Regions from separate parts of the Caproiciproducens sp. genome, predicted to be linked through region 3. Evidence: predicted binding sites of a transcription regulator. Region 3 holds the regulator's gene; each other region holds the start of a gene.
What was found. The regulator LexA, encoded in region 3, represses DNA repair genes until DNA is damaged. The targets are predictions, from matches to a motif close to CNAACANNTGTTNG.
Positions count from the first base shown of each region.

Region 1 (5,351 bases), on a different contig from region 3:
CTGCATAGCCGCGTAGCTTTCGCTGTCCATCAGCACCGCTTCAGGATCCGAGGCGCAATCTGTCATATCCATGTGCGAACCGTCGTCGCTGAGAGAAACAAAATTATTCAGCGGAAGATTTTTGCGGCTGGCCGCCGTGCGGTAAGCCATAATAATCCGGTTATTGATGCAAACGCCGGCATATGTTTTAAAACCGGCCTTTCCGGCTGAGTCATAAGTACGCGCCGCGTTTAAAAGGCCCAAAAGCCCTTCCTGGCACAGATCGTCGGCTTCCAGCATCGCACAGCGAAACGGCGCCGCCTTGACCCTGATCAGCGACATATAGCGCGCGGTAAGTTCTACAAAAGCATCCGAATTTCCGCTGTTCACAAGGCAGGCAAGCTGACTGTCGGTATAATCTGCCATTTTATTAAAATGGTTGTTATCAACCAAGCCCAACACCTCATGGCTCACATTAAACTTGAATTCTGCATCTATCATACCTCATTGTGTCTATTAAGTCAACAAATATTTTGCTTTTGAAGCTAAATATTTGTTTTATTTAGTTAAATTTTATAAAAATACCTATTTTGTCGGACAATGTCTGATTTGACCTCCGCAAGATTTTTGATTTACATAGATCAAGCCCTGTTTGTAAAGCAAAAATCCCGATCGGCTAAAATCATCTGACCGCATCAAAAGCACCCGGCATACGGCAGCTGCGCCTGCAAACGTGTTTTGCCCGGAGGTTCCCTCAGAGGGCCTCAAAGCGAAGTGTGCAGAAAACCGTATTGAATGGCCATAGCCGTGGGTGACATAGGCGGATAGACGCTTTGCATCCGAAAATCCATCGATTTTTTATTTACAAACAAGGCCTGATAAAGGAACATTTTCATTATATCATAAGAATCGTAAAACATCCAGAAAAATCTTAATCAACGCTTTTCCCCGCCCCCCGTTGGAAGCGGAAGCTTTTCCATCAGCACGGCGCGCTTAACGGAAGCTTTTCCGTATTTGTTTCTGACATGTTCCATACGGCTTTCCAGCTGTTCCATTTTTTCATCGCACAGGATACTGTGGAACAGGGATGTCTGCTGCATTTCCGACTCCGGCAAGAGGCCGAAGCCGCTGATGCCCAGCGCCCGCACGGGACAGGGCCATTCGTAGCCCTTCTGAAACAGCTCTTTCGCCGCCCGAGCCAGGTCCATCGTCAGCCGGGTGGGAACCTCCAGCTGCATCTGATGCTGCGAAACATGCAGGCGGTTATCCTTGATGGAAAGCTGAAGGCCCGAAGCGATCACCCCGGCGTCCCTCATGCGGAAAGAGATCTTTTCGGCAAGATACAGCAGTACCGGCCAGACCTCATCGAAGTCGAAGAGATCATGAACGCAGGTGATGCTGTTGCCAATGCTTTTCGGCGCGGAGGAAACCTCGCTTGAGCATACTCCGGAATCATCCAGCCCGTTCGCGTTCCTCCACATATCGTATCCTATTTTTCCGAAGGAGGAAACGATATATTTGGAATCGGTGCGCGCCAGGTCACCGATCGTTTTAATTCCCAGTGAATTCAGACGCCGAGCGGTCACCCTGCCCACTCCCAGAAGGGAACCCGTCGGAAGGGGCCATACCCTTTCCCTGAAATTTTCCCGGGTAATCACGGTAGTGGCGTCCGGCTTTTTCATATCGCTGCCGAGCTTCGCAAAAATTTTGTTGAAGCTGACCCCGATGGAAACGCCCAGCCCCAGCTCCGATTTTGTACGGTCCCGTATCTGATCCGCTATCTCCGGCCCGTCTCCGAACAGCCGGGTACTTCCGGTAACATCCAGCCAGCATTCGTCAATGCTGAAAGCCTCCACCTGATTCGTATAGCTGAGATAAATCTGCTTTACCAGATCGGAGAAATACAGATACCGGTCAAAATGAGGCGGAACAACCAGCAGGTCCGGGCATTTTTTCTTCGCCTGCCAGACGGGCTCCGCCGTTTTCACGCCGAAGCCTTTGGCGCGCTCGTTTTTAGCCAGCACGATCCCGTGGCGGTCCTCCACGCTGCCGCAGACCGCGACGGATTTTCCGCAGAGTTCGGGATGGTCCCTGCATTCCACAGAAGCGAAAAAATTATTTAGATCACAATGTAAAATAACCCGCTCCACAACCTATTCCTCCGCATACCGTTTTTCAGTATCCCCAGCCCTATTTTAAATAGGTATTGGGAAATCCGCTTATTTTAATTGTATAATCAATAGAACACAGAGTATCGAAAAACCTGTCCTGCGCCTGGAAATGATGTCAAGGCGCAGCCAACACAGGAACCAAGATGATCCCCAAATTTTGCAGTCGATTTTGTCGACAGTTTCACAGAACAAACGTTTGATATTATTATATACCGAGGAACGGATTCTGTAAAGCGGCCATTTTATTCCAAGTCAGGAATTGCCAACAGAATTCGACAGGAGTATAATCATTTTAAAAGAATAAAGGGAGGAATGGGGATGGTATCACGTTCCTACAGCATGGGGCTGTATGGTCTGGACTCCTTTACCGTGGCTGTCGAAGCCGACATCAGTGTCGGCCTGCCCGGTTTTGATGTGGTCGGACTGCCGGATGCGTCAGTGAGAGAATCCCGGGACAGAGTGCGCTCCGCAATGAAAAACTGCGGGTTTCAATTTCCCGTACATAAAATAACAGTGAATCTTGGTCCAGCCGACAAGCGCAAGGAGGGACCGATTTACGACCTGCCCCTCTTTGTCGCGCTGATGAAGGCAAGCGGCCAGCTTGACGCCGGAGTGGAGGACAGCGTGTTTATCGGCGAGTTGTCGCTTACGGGAGAGGTGCGGCCCGTAAAAGGCGTACTTCCCATGGCGATCAGGGCAAAGGAGGCGGGGTTTCAAAAGCTCTATGTGCCGGAAGCGAATTCCGCCGAAGGCGTGGTCGTGGAGGGAATTTCCGTTTACCCTGTCAGGGACCTGCCGACGCTGATGAAGCATTTTGCCGGAGGGGAAGAAATTCTCCCCGCCTCGGAGGTACCGGCATCGCGGCAAAATCAGCCTCCCTTGCCGGACTTTTCAGAGGTGCGGGGGCAGAACGAGGCGAAGCGCGCGCTGGAAATTGCCGCGGCGGGCGGACATAACGTTCTTTTGATCGGTCCTCCTGGCTCCGGCAAGAGCATGCTCGCGAAACGGATTCCATCCATTCTTCCCGACATGACGTTTGAAGAAACCATTGAAACCACCAAAATCCACTCCATTGCGGGTACCCTTCCGGACGGAATTTCCCTGATCACCTCCCGCCCATTCCGTTCGCCCCACCACACGGTATCGCCCGCGGGCCTGTCCGGCGGTGGAAATGTTCCGCACCCCGGAGAAATTTCCCTGGCGCACAACGGGGTGCTGTTTCTGGACGAGCTGCCCGAATTTTCCCGCGGAGCGATGGAGGTCCTGCGCCAGCCGATTGAGGACGGCAAAGTGACGATTTCCCGCGTCAACGGAACCATCTCCTACCCCAGCGCCGTGATGCTGGTAGCCGCCATGAATCCGTGCCCCTGCGGTTACTTCGGGCATCCGACCAAGCCGTGCACCTGTTCCTCCGGCGCGGTCTCCCGCTATCTTTCCAGAGTTTCCGGCCCGCTGCTGGACAGGCTGGACCTGCACATAGAGGTCCCGCCGGTGGAGTTTGACGAAATCAGTTCTCAGGAAAAAGCCGAAAGCTCCGCGATGATTAAAGAGCGCGTAAACAGCGCCAGAAAGCTGCAAAATGAGCGTTTCAAAGGCACGCCCGTTACCTGCAACGCGAGAATCACGCCGGATATGCTCCAGGAGGTATGCCGGCTGAACGAGCCGGGACGGGAGCTGCTGAAAAAAGCGTTTGAAAAGCTCGGGCTTTCGGCAAGGGCCTATGACCGGATTCTGAAGGTTTCCCGCACGATTGCGGACCTGGATCAAAGCGAAGAAATCGAGCCCCGGCATGTCGCCGAAGCGGTACAGTACCGCAGCCTTGACCGAAAATACTGGACAAAAGAACTCTGACCCCATGAAAAAATCCCTGCAGCCGAGCTTGAACCGGCTGCAGGGATTTTATAATATTGGAATTTAATACTTACTGCTCTGACCGCTTTCGGAAACGGACCCGGCGTCAAACGAGGAAGCCGTGCCTCCCATTTCGTCCGGGACGCTGTCAGCGGTATCCCTCAGCTTCAGGAACGCGAGGGATTCTTTGAGCTGCTGCGCCTGTGCGCTCAGTTCCTCGCTGGTCGCCGCGCTTTCCTCCGCAGTGGCGGAGTTGGTCTGCACAACGGCGGAAATCTGATCGACTCCCATCGTGACCTGATTGATGGAAGAAGCCTGACCATCCGAGGACTTTGAAATCTCCCCGATCAGGTCCGTGGTCTTTCTCGTGCTTTCAATAATTTTATTGAGAGACTTGGCGGTCTCATCCGCGATCTTTGTACCATTTTCTACCGCTCTGATCGAGCTTTCAATCAGGTCCGTGGTATTTTTCGCGGCTTCCGCACTCTTGCTCGCAAGATTGCGGACCTCATCCGCGACAACGGCAAAGCCTTTCCCCGCCGCGCCGGCACGCGCCGCTTCCACCGCGGCGTTGAGCGCGAGGATATTGGTCTGGAAGGCGATATCCTCGATCGTCTTTATAATTTTACCGATTTCCTGTGAAGTTTCACTGATCTGCGCCATGGCTTCCACCATCTGCTGCATATGCTCGTTTCCGACCTCAACTTCGCTGGACGCTTCCAACGACAGCTGACTCGCCAGGCGGGAATTGCTGGCATTCTTATTGACTTCGTCCGCAATTTCCGTAATGGAAGCCGAAAGCTGCTCAATGGAGCTCGCCTGCTCCGTAGCGCCCTGTGAAAGCGCCTGCGAGGCGGAGGAAACCTGGCCTGCACCGTTCGCCACCTGGTCTGCCGATCCGTTGATACCGGAAAAGACATTGTTCAGATTGTCGATAATGGTGTTCAGGGACGTTTTGATCGATACAAAATCGCCCTTATAGTCCTCGGTTACTTCAATCGTACAGTCGCCCATGGACAGGCTGTCCAGAACGACGGCAATCTCCCCTATGTAGCTGGTCAGTGTATCGATCGTACTGGAAAAGGTCTCTGCCAGAGTGCCGATTTCATTCCTGCTTTGAATTACAGGCACTTCGGAGTGGAGATCGCCTTCCGACAGTTTCTCGATACGTTGCACAAGGCTTTCGACCGGCTTGGCGATGGGTCCGGCGATTCTGAAGGCAACCAAAATAGACAGCAGAATGAAAAGAAGCATTAAGCCGACGGTGATGGCTACCGCGGTATAGCATCCGCTCATCATCTCATTGGAATTCGCGCTGACCGCCATGGACCAGCCGTCCGTACCGCTGAT
Region 1 is NZ_JBNLXQ010000005.1:257,581-262,931, reverse strand. Features, by position in the region: gene ACQGQ5_RS07330 (sigma-70 family RNA polymerase sigma factor) at 1-480, opposite strand, end outside; gene dinB (DNA polymerase IV) at 915-2,129, opposite strand; gene ACQGQ5_RS07320 (YifB family Mg chelatase-like AAA ATPase) at 2,469-4,001, shown strand; gene ACQGQ5_RS07315 (methyl-accepting chemotaxis protein) at 4,065-5,351, opposite strand, start outside.
Region 1: a site for LexA is predicted at 2,336-2,349, ahead of dinB (DNA polymerase IV). Genes of this name have one in related genera too.

Region 2 (5,351 bases), on a different contig from region 3:
TTTTATGAAATATTGTCGATATTAGGATAGGGAAAGGCATTCTTTTGATTGTGGTTGTGTGGGAGAATGCGTTACTTTTCATGCTTGAGCTGTAGCGAAAAGCACTCCGGAAAAAGCACTTCAGAAAGGTACGTGGTATTCAGTGAAAAAAGAAAGAAAAAAGAAGATCAGGGTGAGAAAGAAGACCAGCCTGAAAAAAACTCTTCTTCTCGGAATGGTGGGTCTGGCGGTTGCAATCAGCGTCGTCTGCGGCGTGACAAACGCTTTTTTGCTTTACTCCAATTCCAGCAGCAACATGGTTTCCCTGATCAATACCAATTCGGTTGCTTACAATCAGGCCGTGCAGCAGGCGATCAATATGTATAAGCTCAGGGCGGAATCCATCGCCTCCAATGAGCAGATCACGGACGAAACGCTGCCCATCTCCTCCAGGAAAGTAATTTTGCAGACGCTTTGCCAGCGGTATAATTTCATGGAAGTCGGGCTTGCGGATTTTAACGGAAAGACACTGGACGGCACCGATATCAGCCACAGCGACTATTTTCAGGCGGCTCAGTCAGGGACCTCCTATGTTTCCAGCCCCATGGTCAGAAAGTCCGATTCCAATATTGTAATGTATGTTGCGGCAAAAGTGAACAACGGCAGAAATTATGACGGCGTTGTCTACGCGACTTTGAGCAGCGATACTTTCAGCCAGATGATCGACAATATTTCCGTCGGTAAATCCGGGTACGGGTTTATCGTTGATAAATCGGGTACGATCATTGCCCATAAGGACAGAAAAAATGTCCTTGAATTCGTTAATTATATCAATAGGGCGAAAGAAAACAGTTCCTACGTGGATGCCGCGTCTGTCGTAAAAAAAATGATTGCTGCAAGAACGGGAAGCGCGACCATTACGTTAAACGGCACCAAGCAGCTGATAGGGTATGCTCCGATGAGCGGTACGGACGGCTGGTCCTTGGCGGTCAGCGCGGATGTCAATGAGATGATGAGCGGATGCTATACCGCGGTCGCCATCACCGTCGGCTTAATGCTTCTGTTCATTTTGTTGTCTGTTTTCGTTGCCTTCAGAATCGCCGGGCCGATCGCCAAGCCGGTCGAAGGCCTTGTGCAGCGTATCGAAAAACTGTCGGAAGGCGATCTCCACTCCGAGGTGCCTGTGATCCAAAACAGGAATGAAATCGGCACTCTTGCGGAGACCTTCTCCCATACGATCGATATCCTGACCAGCTACATAGGGGAGATCGCCGTCGTTCTGGACAGCCTTTCCATGGGTGACTGTACGATTGAAGTAACAGAGGATTATAAGGGCGATTTTGTATCGATCAAAACGTCCCTGAACACCATTATCGACAATCTGAACAATATCTTCTCCGGTATCAACGGATCGGCGGATCAGGTGGCGAACGGTGCGGGCCAGGTTTCCTCCGCCTCGCAGGCGCTTTCACAGGGCGCTACGGAGCAGGCGAGCTCCATTGAGCAGCTTTCGGCTTCCATTACGGAAATTGCGGACGAAGTCAATAAGAATGCCAGCAATTCCCGCCTGGCGAGTCAGCTGTCGTTGGAAGCGTCCAGCGAAGTTGAGGTCGGAAACGAGCATATGCAGCAGATGGTGGAAGCCATGGCGCAGATCAGTGAAACTTCACAGGAAATCGGTAAAATTATAAAGACGATCGAGGATATCGCCTTCCAGACCAATATCCTCGCGCTCAACGCCGCGGTGGAAGCGGCGCGTGCCGGCGCGGCGGGGAAAGGCTTTGCCGTTGTCGCGGATGAGGTCCGCAATCTTGCGAGCAAGAGTGCGGAAGCCGCGAAAAATACCACGGACCTGATTGAAAGCTCGATCAGGGCGGTGGAAAACGGCACAAAGATCGCGGATGAGACCGCCAAATCCCTTAATAAAATTATAGACAGCACAAGAAAAACCACGGACCTGATCGGGGAGATTTCAAAGTCCTCGGATGGGCAGGCTTCTTCCATCAATCAGGTCACGACGGGGGTCGATCAGATTTCCGCCGTGGTGCAGACCAACTCCGCCACTGCGGAGGAAAGCGCGGCGACCAGCGAGGAACTGAGCGCGCAGGCGCAGCAGCTCAAGGAATCCCTCGCGTTCCTGAAGCTGAAGGATTCCGCCGGAAGCGTCCCGGACGAAACGGGAGGAACGGTTTCCTCTTTTGACGCCGGTTCCGTTTCCGAAAGCGGCCAGAGCGGCAAATATTAAATTCCGATATCATAAAATCCCTGCGGCCGGTTCCAGTTCGGCCGCAGGGATTTTTTCACGGAATCAGAGCTCTTTTGTCCAGTATTTCCGGTCAAGGCTGCGGTACTGCACCGCTTCGGCGACATGCCGCGGTTCGATTTCTTCGCTTTGGTCCAGGTCCGCAATCGTGCGGGACACCTTCAGGATCCGGTCATAGGCCCTTGCCGAAAGCCCGAGCTTTTCAAACGCTTTTTTCAGCAGCTCCCGTCCCGGCTCGCTCAGCCGGCATACCTCCTGGAGCATATCCGGCGTGATTCTCGCGTTGCAGGTAACGGCCGTGCCTTTGAAACGCTCATTCTGCAGCTTTCTGGCGCTGTTTACGCGTTCTTTAATGACCGCGGAGCTTTCAGCCTTTTCCTGGGAACTGATTTCGTCAAACTCCACCGGCGGGACCTCTATGTGCAGGTCCAGCCTGTCCAGCAGCGGACCGGAAACTCTGGAAAGATAGCGGGAGACCGCGCCGGAGGAACAGGTGCACGGTTTGGTCGGGTGCCCGAAGTAACCGCAGGGGCACGGGTTCATTGCCGCTACCAGCATCACGGCGCTGGGATAGGAGATGGTACCGTTGACGCGGGAAATCGTCACTTTGCCGTCCTCGATCGGCTGTCGCAGGACTTCCATCGCTCCGCGCGAAAATTCGGGCAGCTCGTCCAGAAACAGCACCCCGTTGTGCGCCAGGGAAATTTCTCCGGGGTGCGGAACGTTTCCGCCGCCGGACAGGCCCGCGGGCGATACCGTGTGGTGGGGCGAACGGAACGGGCGGGAGGTGATCAGGGAGACTCCGTCCGGAAGGGTGCCCGCAATAGAGTGGATTTTGGTGGTTTCAATGGTTTCTGTAAACGTCATGTCGGGAAGAATGGAGGGAATCCGTTTCGCGAGCATGCTTTTGCCGGAACCGGGAGGGCCGATCAGGAGAACGTTGTGCCCGCCCGCAGCGGCAATTTCCAGCGCGCGCTTCGCCTCGTTCTGCCCCCGCACCTCCGAAAAGTCCGGCAAAGGGGGCTGGTTTTGCCGCGATGCCGGTACTTCCGAGGCGGGAAGGATTTCTTCCCCTCCGGCGAAATGCTTCATCAGCGTCGGCAGGTCCCTGACGGGGTATACGGAAATTCCCTCCACGACCACGCCTTCGGCGGAATTCGCTTCCGGCACGTAGAGCTTTTGAAAGCCCGCTTCCTTTGCCTTGATCGCCATGGGAAGCACGCCTTTTACGGGCCGTACCTCTCCCGTAAGCGACAGCTCGCCGATAAACACGCTGTCCTCCACTCCGGCGTCAAGCTGGCCGCTTGCTTTCATCAGCGCGACAAAGAGGGGCAGGTCGTAAATCGGTCCTTCCTTGCGCTTGTCGGCCGGACCAAGATTCACCGTTATTTTATGCACGGGAAATTGAAACCCGCAGTTTTTCATCGCGGAGCGCACTCTGTCCCGGGATTCTCTCACTGCCGCGTCCGGCAGCCCGACCACGTCAAAACCGGGCAGGCCGACGCTGATGTCGGCTTCGACAGCCACGGTAAAGGAATCCAGACCGTACAGCCCCATGCTGTAGGAACGTGATACCATCCCCATTCCTCCCTTTATTTTTCTAAAATGATTATACTCCTGTCGAATTCTGTTGGCAATTCCCGGCTTGGAATAAAATGGCCGCTTTACAGAATCCATTCCTCGGTATATAATAGTATCAAACATTTGTTCTATTTAACAACCGAAAAAGTCATGCAGCCGCAAACTTGTGGGACGATTTTGCTTTCTGCGCTGGCTGCGCTTACCGTCTTGACATGATTTCTCGAATGCATGACAGGTTTTTCGATACTCTGTATTCTATTGATTCTACAATGAAAAATAAGCGGATTTCCCAGTACCCATTTAGGATAGGGCGGGGGATGCTGAAAAACGGTATGCGGAGGAATGTGTCGTGGAGCGGGTTATCTTACACTGTGATCTGAATAATTTTTTCGCTTCCGTGGAATGCAGGGACCATCCGGAACTCTTTGGAAAATCCGTCGCGGTCTGCGGCAGCGTGGAGGACCGCCACGGGATCGTGCTGGCTAAAAACGAGCGGGCCAAAGGCTTCGGCGTGAAAACGGCGGAGCCCGTCTGGCAGGCGAAGCAAAAATGCCCGGACCTGCTGGTCGTTCCGCCTCATTTTGACCGGTATCTGTATTTTTCCGGTCTGGTAAAGCAGGTTTATCTCAGCTATACGAATCAGGTGGAGGCTTTCAGCATCGACGAATGCTGGCTGGATGTGACCGGAAGCACCCGCTTGTTCGGAAACGGGCCGGAGATAGCGGATCAGATACGGGACCGTACAAAATCGGAGCTGGGGCTGGGCGTTTCCGTCGGGGTCAGCTTCAACAAAATCTTTGCGAAGCTCGGCAGCGATATGAAAAAACCGGACGCCACTACCGTGATTACCCGGGAAAATTTCAGGGAAAAGGTGTGGCCCCTTCCGACGGACTCCCTTCTGGGAGTGGGAAGGGTGACCGCCCGGCGCCTGAATTCGCTGGGAATCAAAACGATCGGCGACCTGGCGCGCACCGATTCCAAATATATCGTTTCCTCCTTCGGTAAAACAGGATACGACATGTGGAAAAACGCGAACGGGCTGGATGATTCCGGGGTATGCTCAAGCGAGGTTTCCGCCGCGCCGAAAAGCATCGGCAACAGCATCACCTGCGTTCATGATCTCTTCGGCTTCGATGAGGTCTGGCCGGTGCTGCTGTACCTTGCCGAAAAAGTCTCTTTCCGCATGAGGGACGCCGGGGCGGTCGCTTCGGGCCTTCAGCTTTCCATCAAGGACAACCGACTGCACGTCTCGCAGCATCAGATGCGGCTGGAGGTTCCCACCCGGCTGACGATGGACCTGGCTCGGGCGGCGAAAGAGCTGTTTCAGAAGGGCTACGGATGGTCCTGCCCCGTGCGGGCGCTGGGCATCAGCGGTTTCGGTCTTCTGCCGGAGTCGGAAATGCAGCAGACGTCTCTGTTTCACAGTATCCTGTGCGATGAAAAAACGGAACGGCTGGAAAGCCGGATGGAGCATGTCAGAAATAAATACGGAAAAGCCTCCGTTAAGCGCGCCGTGCTGATGGAAAAG
Region 2 is NZ_JBNLXQ010000015.1:1,214-6,564, reverse strand. Features, by position in the region: gene ACQGQ5_RS13545 (methyl-accepting chemotaxis protein) at 143-2,224, shown strand; gene ACQGQ5_RS13540 (YifB family Mg chelatase-like AAA ATPase) at 2,288-3,820, opposite strand; gene dinB (DNA polymerase IV) at 4,173-5,351, shown strand, end outside.
Region 2: a site for LexA is predicted at 3,940-3,953, ahead of dinB (DNA polymerase IV). Genes of this name have one in related genera too.

Region 3 (5,351 bases):
TGTCCTTTTACAGCTGAAAAACAATGGGATTCAAATGGGCATCATTACGTCCCGTACGAGGGACGAGTATGCGGCGGTGGTCACCGCTTTCGGGCTGGATCCTTATTTTGAACACATTCTCTGCGCGGAGGACGGGCACAAGCCCGACCCGGCGCCGATGCTCAAATATATGGAGCTGGCCGGTGCGGATCAGGAAAACGTGCTGTATATCGGGGACTCCGCTTATGACTGCAGATGCGCGCACGGGGCGGGTGTGGACTTCGCTTTGGCCTTGTGGGGCTGCCGCGCTCCGGAGGGTATTTCTCCGGAATATGCCATGGAGAAGCCGGAAGACGTATTGTCTTTATAAGAAATGAGTGGAATCGATTTCCCTTATGCAGGATGGCATAAAGTTTAAGGAAAGCGTTGAGGTGCGGGTATGATTGGAATTATCGGGGCAATGTCGGTGGAAGTGGAAAATTTAATCGCGGTCATGACGGACAAAAGCGCACAGACCATCAGCTCGGTGGCTTACTATACCGGGAGAATAGAGAATATCGATTGTGTCGTCGCAAAATGCGGCGTTGGAAAAGTCGCGGCGGCGGTCTGCACACAGACCATGATTCTGAATTATCGCCCCGGCGCGGTCATCAATGTCGGCGTTGCGGGCGGGATCGGCGAAAATATTCATATCGGCGATATCGTCGTATCGAGCGGGCTGGTGCAGCACGATATGGATACCACCGCGATTGGGGATGAAAAGGGCCTGATCAGCGGGCTGAATATCGTCACCATCCCCGCCAGCACAAGGCTGGTTGATCTGGTGGTTTCCACCGCGAAGCAGATTTACGGCCGGGGCGTGCATGTCGGCGTGATCGCCACGGGCGACCAGTTCGTCAGCAGCGTGGAAAAGCTGAAGGAAATCGCCCGGGATTTTCAGGCTTCGGCGTGCGAAATGGAAGGCGGGAGCATCGCGCAGGTATGCTACATAAACCATGTGGATTTCGTGGTCATCCGCGCCATCTCGGACAATGCCAATGAGGCGGCCAATATCGATTTCGCCGCTTTTGCCATTTCCTCCGCGCATAAGACCGCGGAGCTTATCACAAAAATATTACCCTCCATCTGAAAAAGAGGTGTAAGACATGAAGATCATCGACGTGTCGCGCGAGCTGTTTTCCGCGCCGGTTTATCCGGGGGACCCGGAGCCTTACCGCGACCCCGTGCGCCGGATGGAGCTGGGGGACGTCTGCAATCTTTCAGGCTTTTACACGGGCTGCCACAGCGCTACCCACGTTGACGCACCGCGCCATTTCATTGAGGACGGAGAAACGGTCGACCAGCTCGATCTGGCGCGGCTGACAGGCTCCTGCACCGTCGTGAAGGCAAACGGTATCATCACCGGCTCCGATATTGACAATCTCGTGCCGTATGCCCGGAAAATGATTCTGTTCAAGGGGCAGGCATACCTTTCCCAAAGCGGAGCCTTCGCGCTGACGGCCGCGGGCGTTACCCTGGTGGGAACGGATGCGCTCAGTATCGAAACGGAGGACGACGACTCCTTTCCCGCGCACAAAGAGCTGCTGGGAGCGGGCGTGCTGATTCTGGAGGGGCTGGACCTCTCCATGGCGGAACCCGGCGACTACCGGCTGATCGCCCTGCCGCTTCGTCTGGGCGGAGCGGAGGCTTCCCCGGTAAGGGCCGTCCTGATCAGCGGGGATGGGCAGGATATCGAGGCGTCATAAAACAACAGGGAGGGAACCGGTTTCGATTCCCTCCCTGTTATTCTATTTAATAATACCGGAATACCGCGACGACTTTTCCGAGGATCATAACGTCTTTCGTGTAGATCGGCTGGTAATCCGGATTTTCCGGCTGAAGGCGGATCCTGTCCTTTTCGCGGAACAGACGCTTTACCGTCGCCTCGTCTTCGATCAGGGCAACCACGATTTCCCCGTCGAGCGCGGTCGGCGTTTTCAGGGCGACGACGATATCGCCGCTCAGAATCCCGGCGTCCTTCATGCTTTCCCCCCGGACGTTCAGCGCAAAATATTCTTCGTCGCTGTGACGGGCGGGTGAGAAGGGGACGTAGCCCTCCACCTCCTCGACGGCCAGAATCGGCTGGCCGGCGGCGACCTTTCCCACGATGGGGACCTGTATGGTGCTCTGTTCCCCCGCAAGGTGGATCGCGCGGTTCAGGCCCGCGTCTCGGCTGATATATCCGGCGCGTTCCAACGTTTTCAGATGAGCGTGTACGCTGGAGGTCGACTTCAGCCCGGTTGCGCTGCAGATTTCGCGCACAGTGGGCGGAAGCCCGTTTTCGGCACGGCTTTTTAAATAATCGTATACTTTTTGCTGGCTTTTGGTTAACATTCCGCAGCCCTCCCGTGTATTTGGCTTCTGCAGATATTATAGCACATTTTTGAAAAAAATCAAACAAATGTTTGGGATATTAAAAATTCATAAGATATTCATAGCTATGTAACAACTGAATCCCGTCATGCGATATAATAAAGACGTAATCAAGGATATGGAGCCGCACCATTACTTGATACATGTTCTACCCTCCTCAATATACCCCTCAAGCTAATGAAAAAGGACCTGGTCGAAATGGATTAGGTCTTTTTTCTTTTTTTTATTTTATGATAAAATGTCATCCGCCGAATATAACGTTTCATTTATGGTCAAAATATATTCGGAGGTGGCACGAATGAGTAATTTACATCTGCTAAACAACAAATCACAAAAGAACTCCAGGGGATTTTATATCGCGCTTGGCGTGTGTCTGATTGCGGTTGGCGTTGCGGCCTGGACCACTTACGACAGTGTGGTCAACTATGCTTCTCCCGAGGAAGGGGCGACAAGCAGCGCACAGGTGCAGCATACGAATGAAACGGTAAGCGGAATCAAGGTCTATACGGGGGAGGAAACTTCTTCCGTAACGGAACCGGCGGAGTCGGAGCCGGCAAAGGAAGAGCCGTCTGAGGCTCCGTCCCAGGCTCCGTCCGCTCCGCCGTCGTCCGCCGTACCGGCCAAGCAGACCGTGGCCGGCGTTCTGACCTTTGCCAGCCCGGTCGAGAAAAACATCACGCTGAAATTCAGCGGGGAAAATCCCGTTTTCTCAAATACGATGAAGGACTGGCGCGTGCACAACGGCACCGATTTTGCCGCTAAGCAAGGAACCGCCGTCAAAGCGGCCGCGAACGGCACGGTGAAAAATGTCTATACGGACGACCTTTACGGCCTGACGGCTGTGATTCAGCACGGAGATTACGAAACCTATTACTGCGGTTTGGCAGCGGCGAGCGTCAAAAAGGGAGCGGCCGTCAAACAGGGTCAGCAGATCGGAACGGTCGGAACGGTTCCGTGTGAAAGCGCCGACGCGTCCCATCTGCATTTATCAATGAAAAAGGGTGGAAAATATATCGATCCGCTTTCCATTATTCAATAACTCGCCCCCGACACTGTAAACGATTAGGGGCAAAATTACAGCTGCAGAATGAATGGTTCTGCAGCTTTTTATTGTAATACGAGAGCTTTAGCGGTGAGCGAAAATGCAAGCTGAACCTTATCCACAGTCCTGCTGATTGCGTTTTCAAAACAACATGGGCGGCTTCCACGAAACGCGAAGGGGGGTGAAGTGCCGCCGCAAATGTGAGATATTATCTCAGTTTTTCATTTGTAAAATCCGGCTTTCTGTGCTATAATAAAACCGAAAGTGATGGATCCTACAAAAAATGTCGAATTTTTATTTAACACTTTGTTAATGATTTATACACTTTCTGTTACCACAACGGCAAGGGAATCAAACTATACTAAGTATGGTTGGAAAATACGGTATTCGGAAGGGAGGCACAGTATTGAATGACAGGAACACAACCCTCGTATGCGTTACGGGTCAGCGTGACTGTGACAGACTGATTCGGGCCGGCAAAAAAATTGCCGAAGAGAGTTCCGCTTCTTTACAGGTACTCTGCGTGCAGCCAACCTCTGCGGGATTTGAAACCAGCTGTGAAGAGCTCGAATATCTGCGTCAGACGGCGCGTGACGCACAGGCGGAAATGACCGTTTACTTTAACGACGAAGCGGCATTGATCGCCGTAGGGTTTGTAAAACAAATCGGTGCGATCCATATTGTAACGGGAATGGCGGAGGCGCCGGTGAACGGATTTGTAGAAATGATCCACAAGCTTTTGCCCAAAATTCCGATCTCAATGGTGGCGAAAGACGGAACGATTTATAATATTTGTCCATCAGGAAAAAAACAGCAGACTGTTAAACTGGCAGTCCAGAATTAGTACATAGCCGGGCGCCGGGGCTCACACTCCGGCGCCCCTTTTTTATGTTTTTTTGCCCTTGTTTCGATTCCGCACGGCCGTGCGGAGCGGAAGGGACTTGCAAATCGTTACAAAAATGTTTATTATTATAAATACATTTGTTATTTTGAATTGCAGGGTGATTGTTTGTATAAAGCATGTATTTTTGATTTGGACGGAACGCTGGCCAATACGCTCGCTTCCATCGCCAATTTTGCCAACACCGCAATGAAGCGGTGCGGATACGGGCCGATTGAGGTGGAAAAATACCGGTATCTCGTCGGGAACGGGACGGACAGGCTGATGCACGCCATGCTTGACACCGCGCTGGGCGCGCAGGGATACACGGAGGACGACGTCCGCAAAATGAGGCGGATTTACGACGAACTGTATGAAAGCGATCCCACTTGTCTTGTCACGAATTACAGCGGGGTGCAGGATACGCTGGAAAAGCTGAAAGGGAAGGGAATCCGCATGGCGGTGCTGTCCAATAAGCCGCACAACTGCACCACTGCGATCATCGGCGCGCTGTTCCCGCAGGGTACCTTTGACCTGTGCTACGGGCAGCGTCAGGAGGTGGCCCGCAAGCCTTCCCCGGAGGGCGCGCTGCTGATCGCGGACGAGCTCGCCGTCAGCCCGGAAAGCATCCTCTATATCGGGGACTCAAACACGGATATGAAAACCGGCGCGGCCGCGGGAATGGATACGGCGGGTGTCCTTTGGGGATTCCGGACCGAGAAGGAACTGAGAGAAAACAATGCGAAATATATCGTCGAGAGACCGGAACAAATTTATGAGATTGTTGCTGGCCGCATGAGGTGATCGATGAAGTGGCTGTTAAACCTTCTTAAGACCGAGAACCGGCTTGGCTTCCGGGTGGTGAAAACGGGGATCGCCGTTACCCTTTGCGTGGTGCTTTCCGCTCTTTTAAAGCTGGACGAGCCGTTTTTCGCGGTCATTGCCGCCGTCATGACGATGGGAAAATCCATAGATGCCTCCATCAAAATGGGAAAGAACAAGCTGATCGGCGTGCTGATCGGCGCGGCGGTCGGCTAT
Region 3 is NZ_JBNLXQ010000003.1:290,451-295,801, reverse strand. Features, by position in the region: gene ACQGQ5_RS04665 (HAD family hydrolase) at 1-349, shown strand, start outside; gene ACQGQ5_RS04660 (5'-methylthioadenosine/adenosylhomocysteine nucleosidase) at 419-1,108, shown strand; gene ACQGQ5_RS04655 (cyclase family protein) at 1,125-1,724, shown strand; gene lexA (transcriptional repressor LexA) at 1,771-2,352, opposite strand; gene ACQGQ5_RS04645 (peptidoglycan DD-metalloendopeptidase family protein) at 2,690-3,430, shown strand; gene ACQGQ5_RS04640 (hypothetical protein) at 3,840-4,277, shown strand; gene ACQGQ5_RS04635 (HAD family hydrolase) at 4,443-5,117, shown strand; gene ACQGQ5_RS04630 (FUSC family protein) at 5,121-5,351, shown strand, end outside.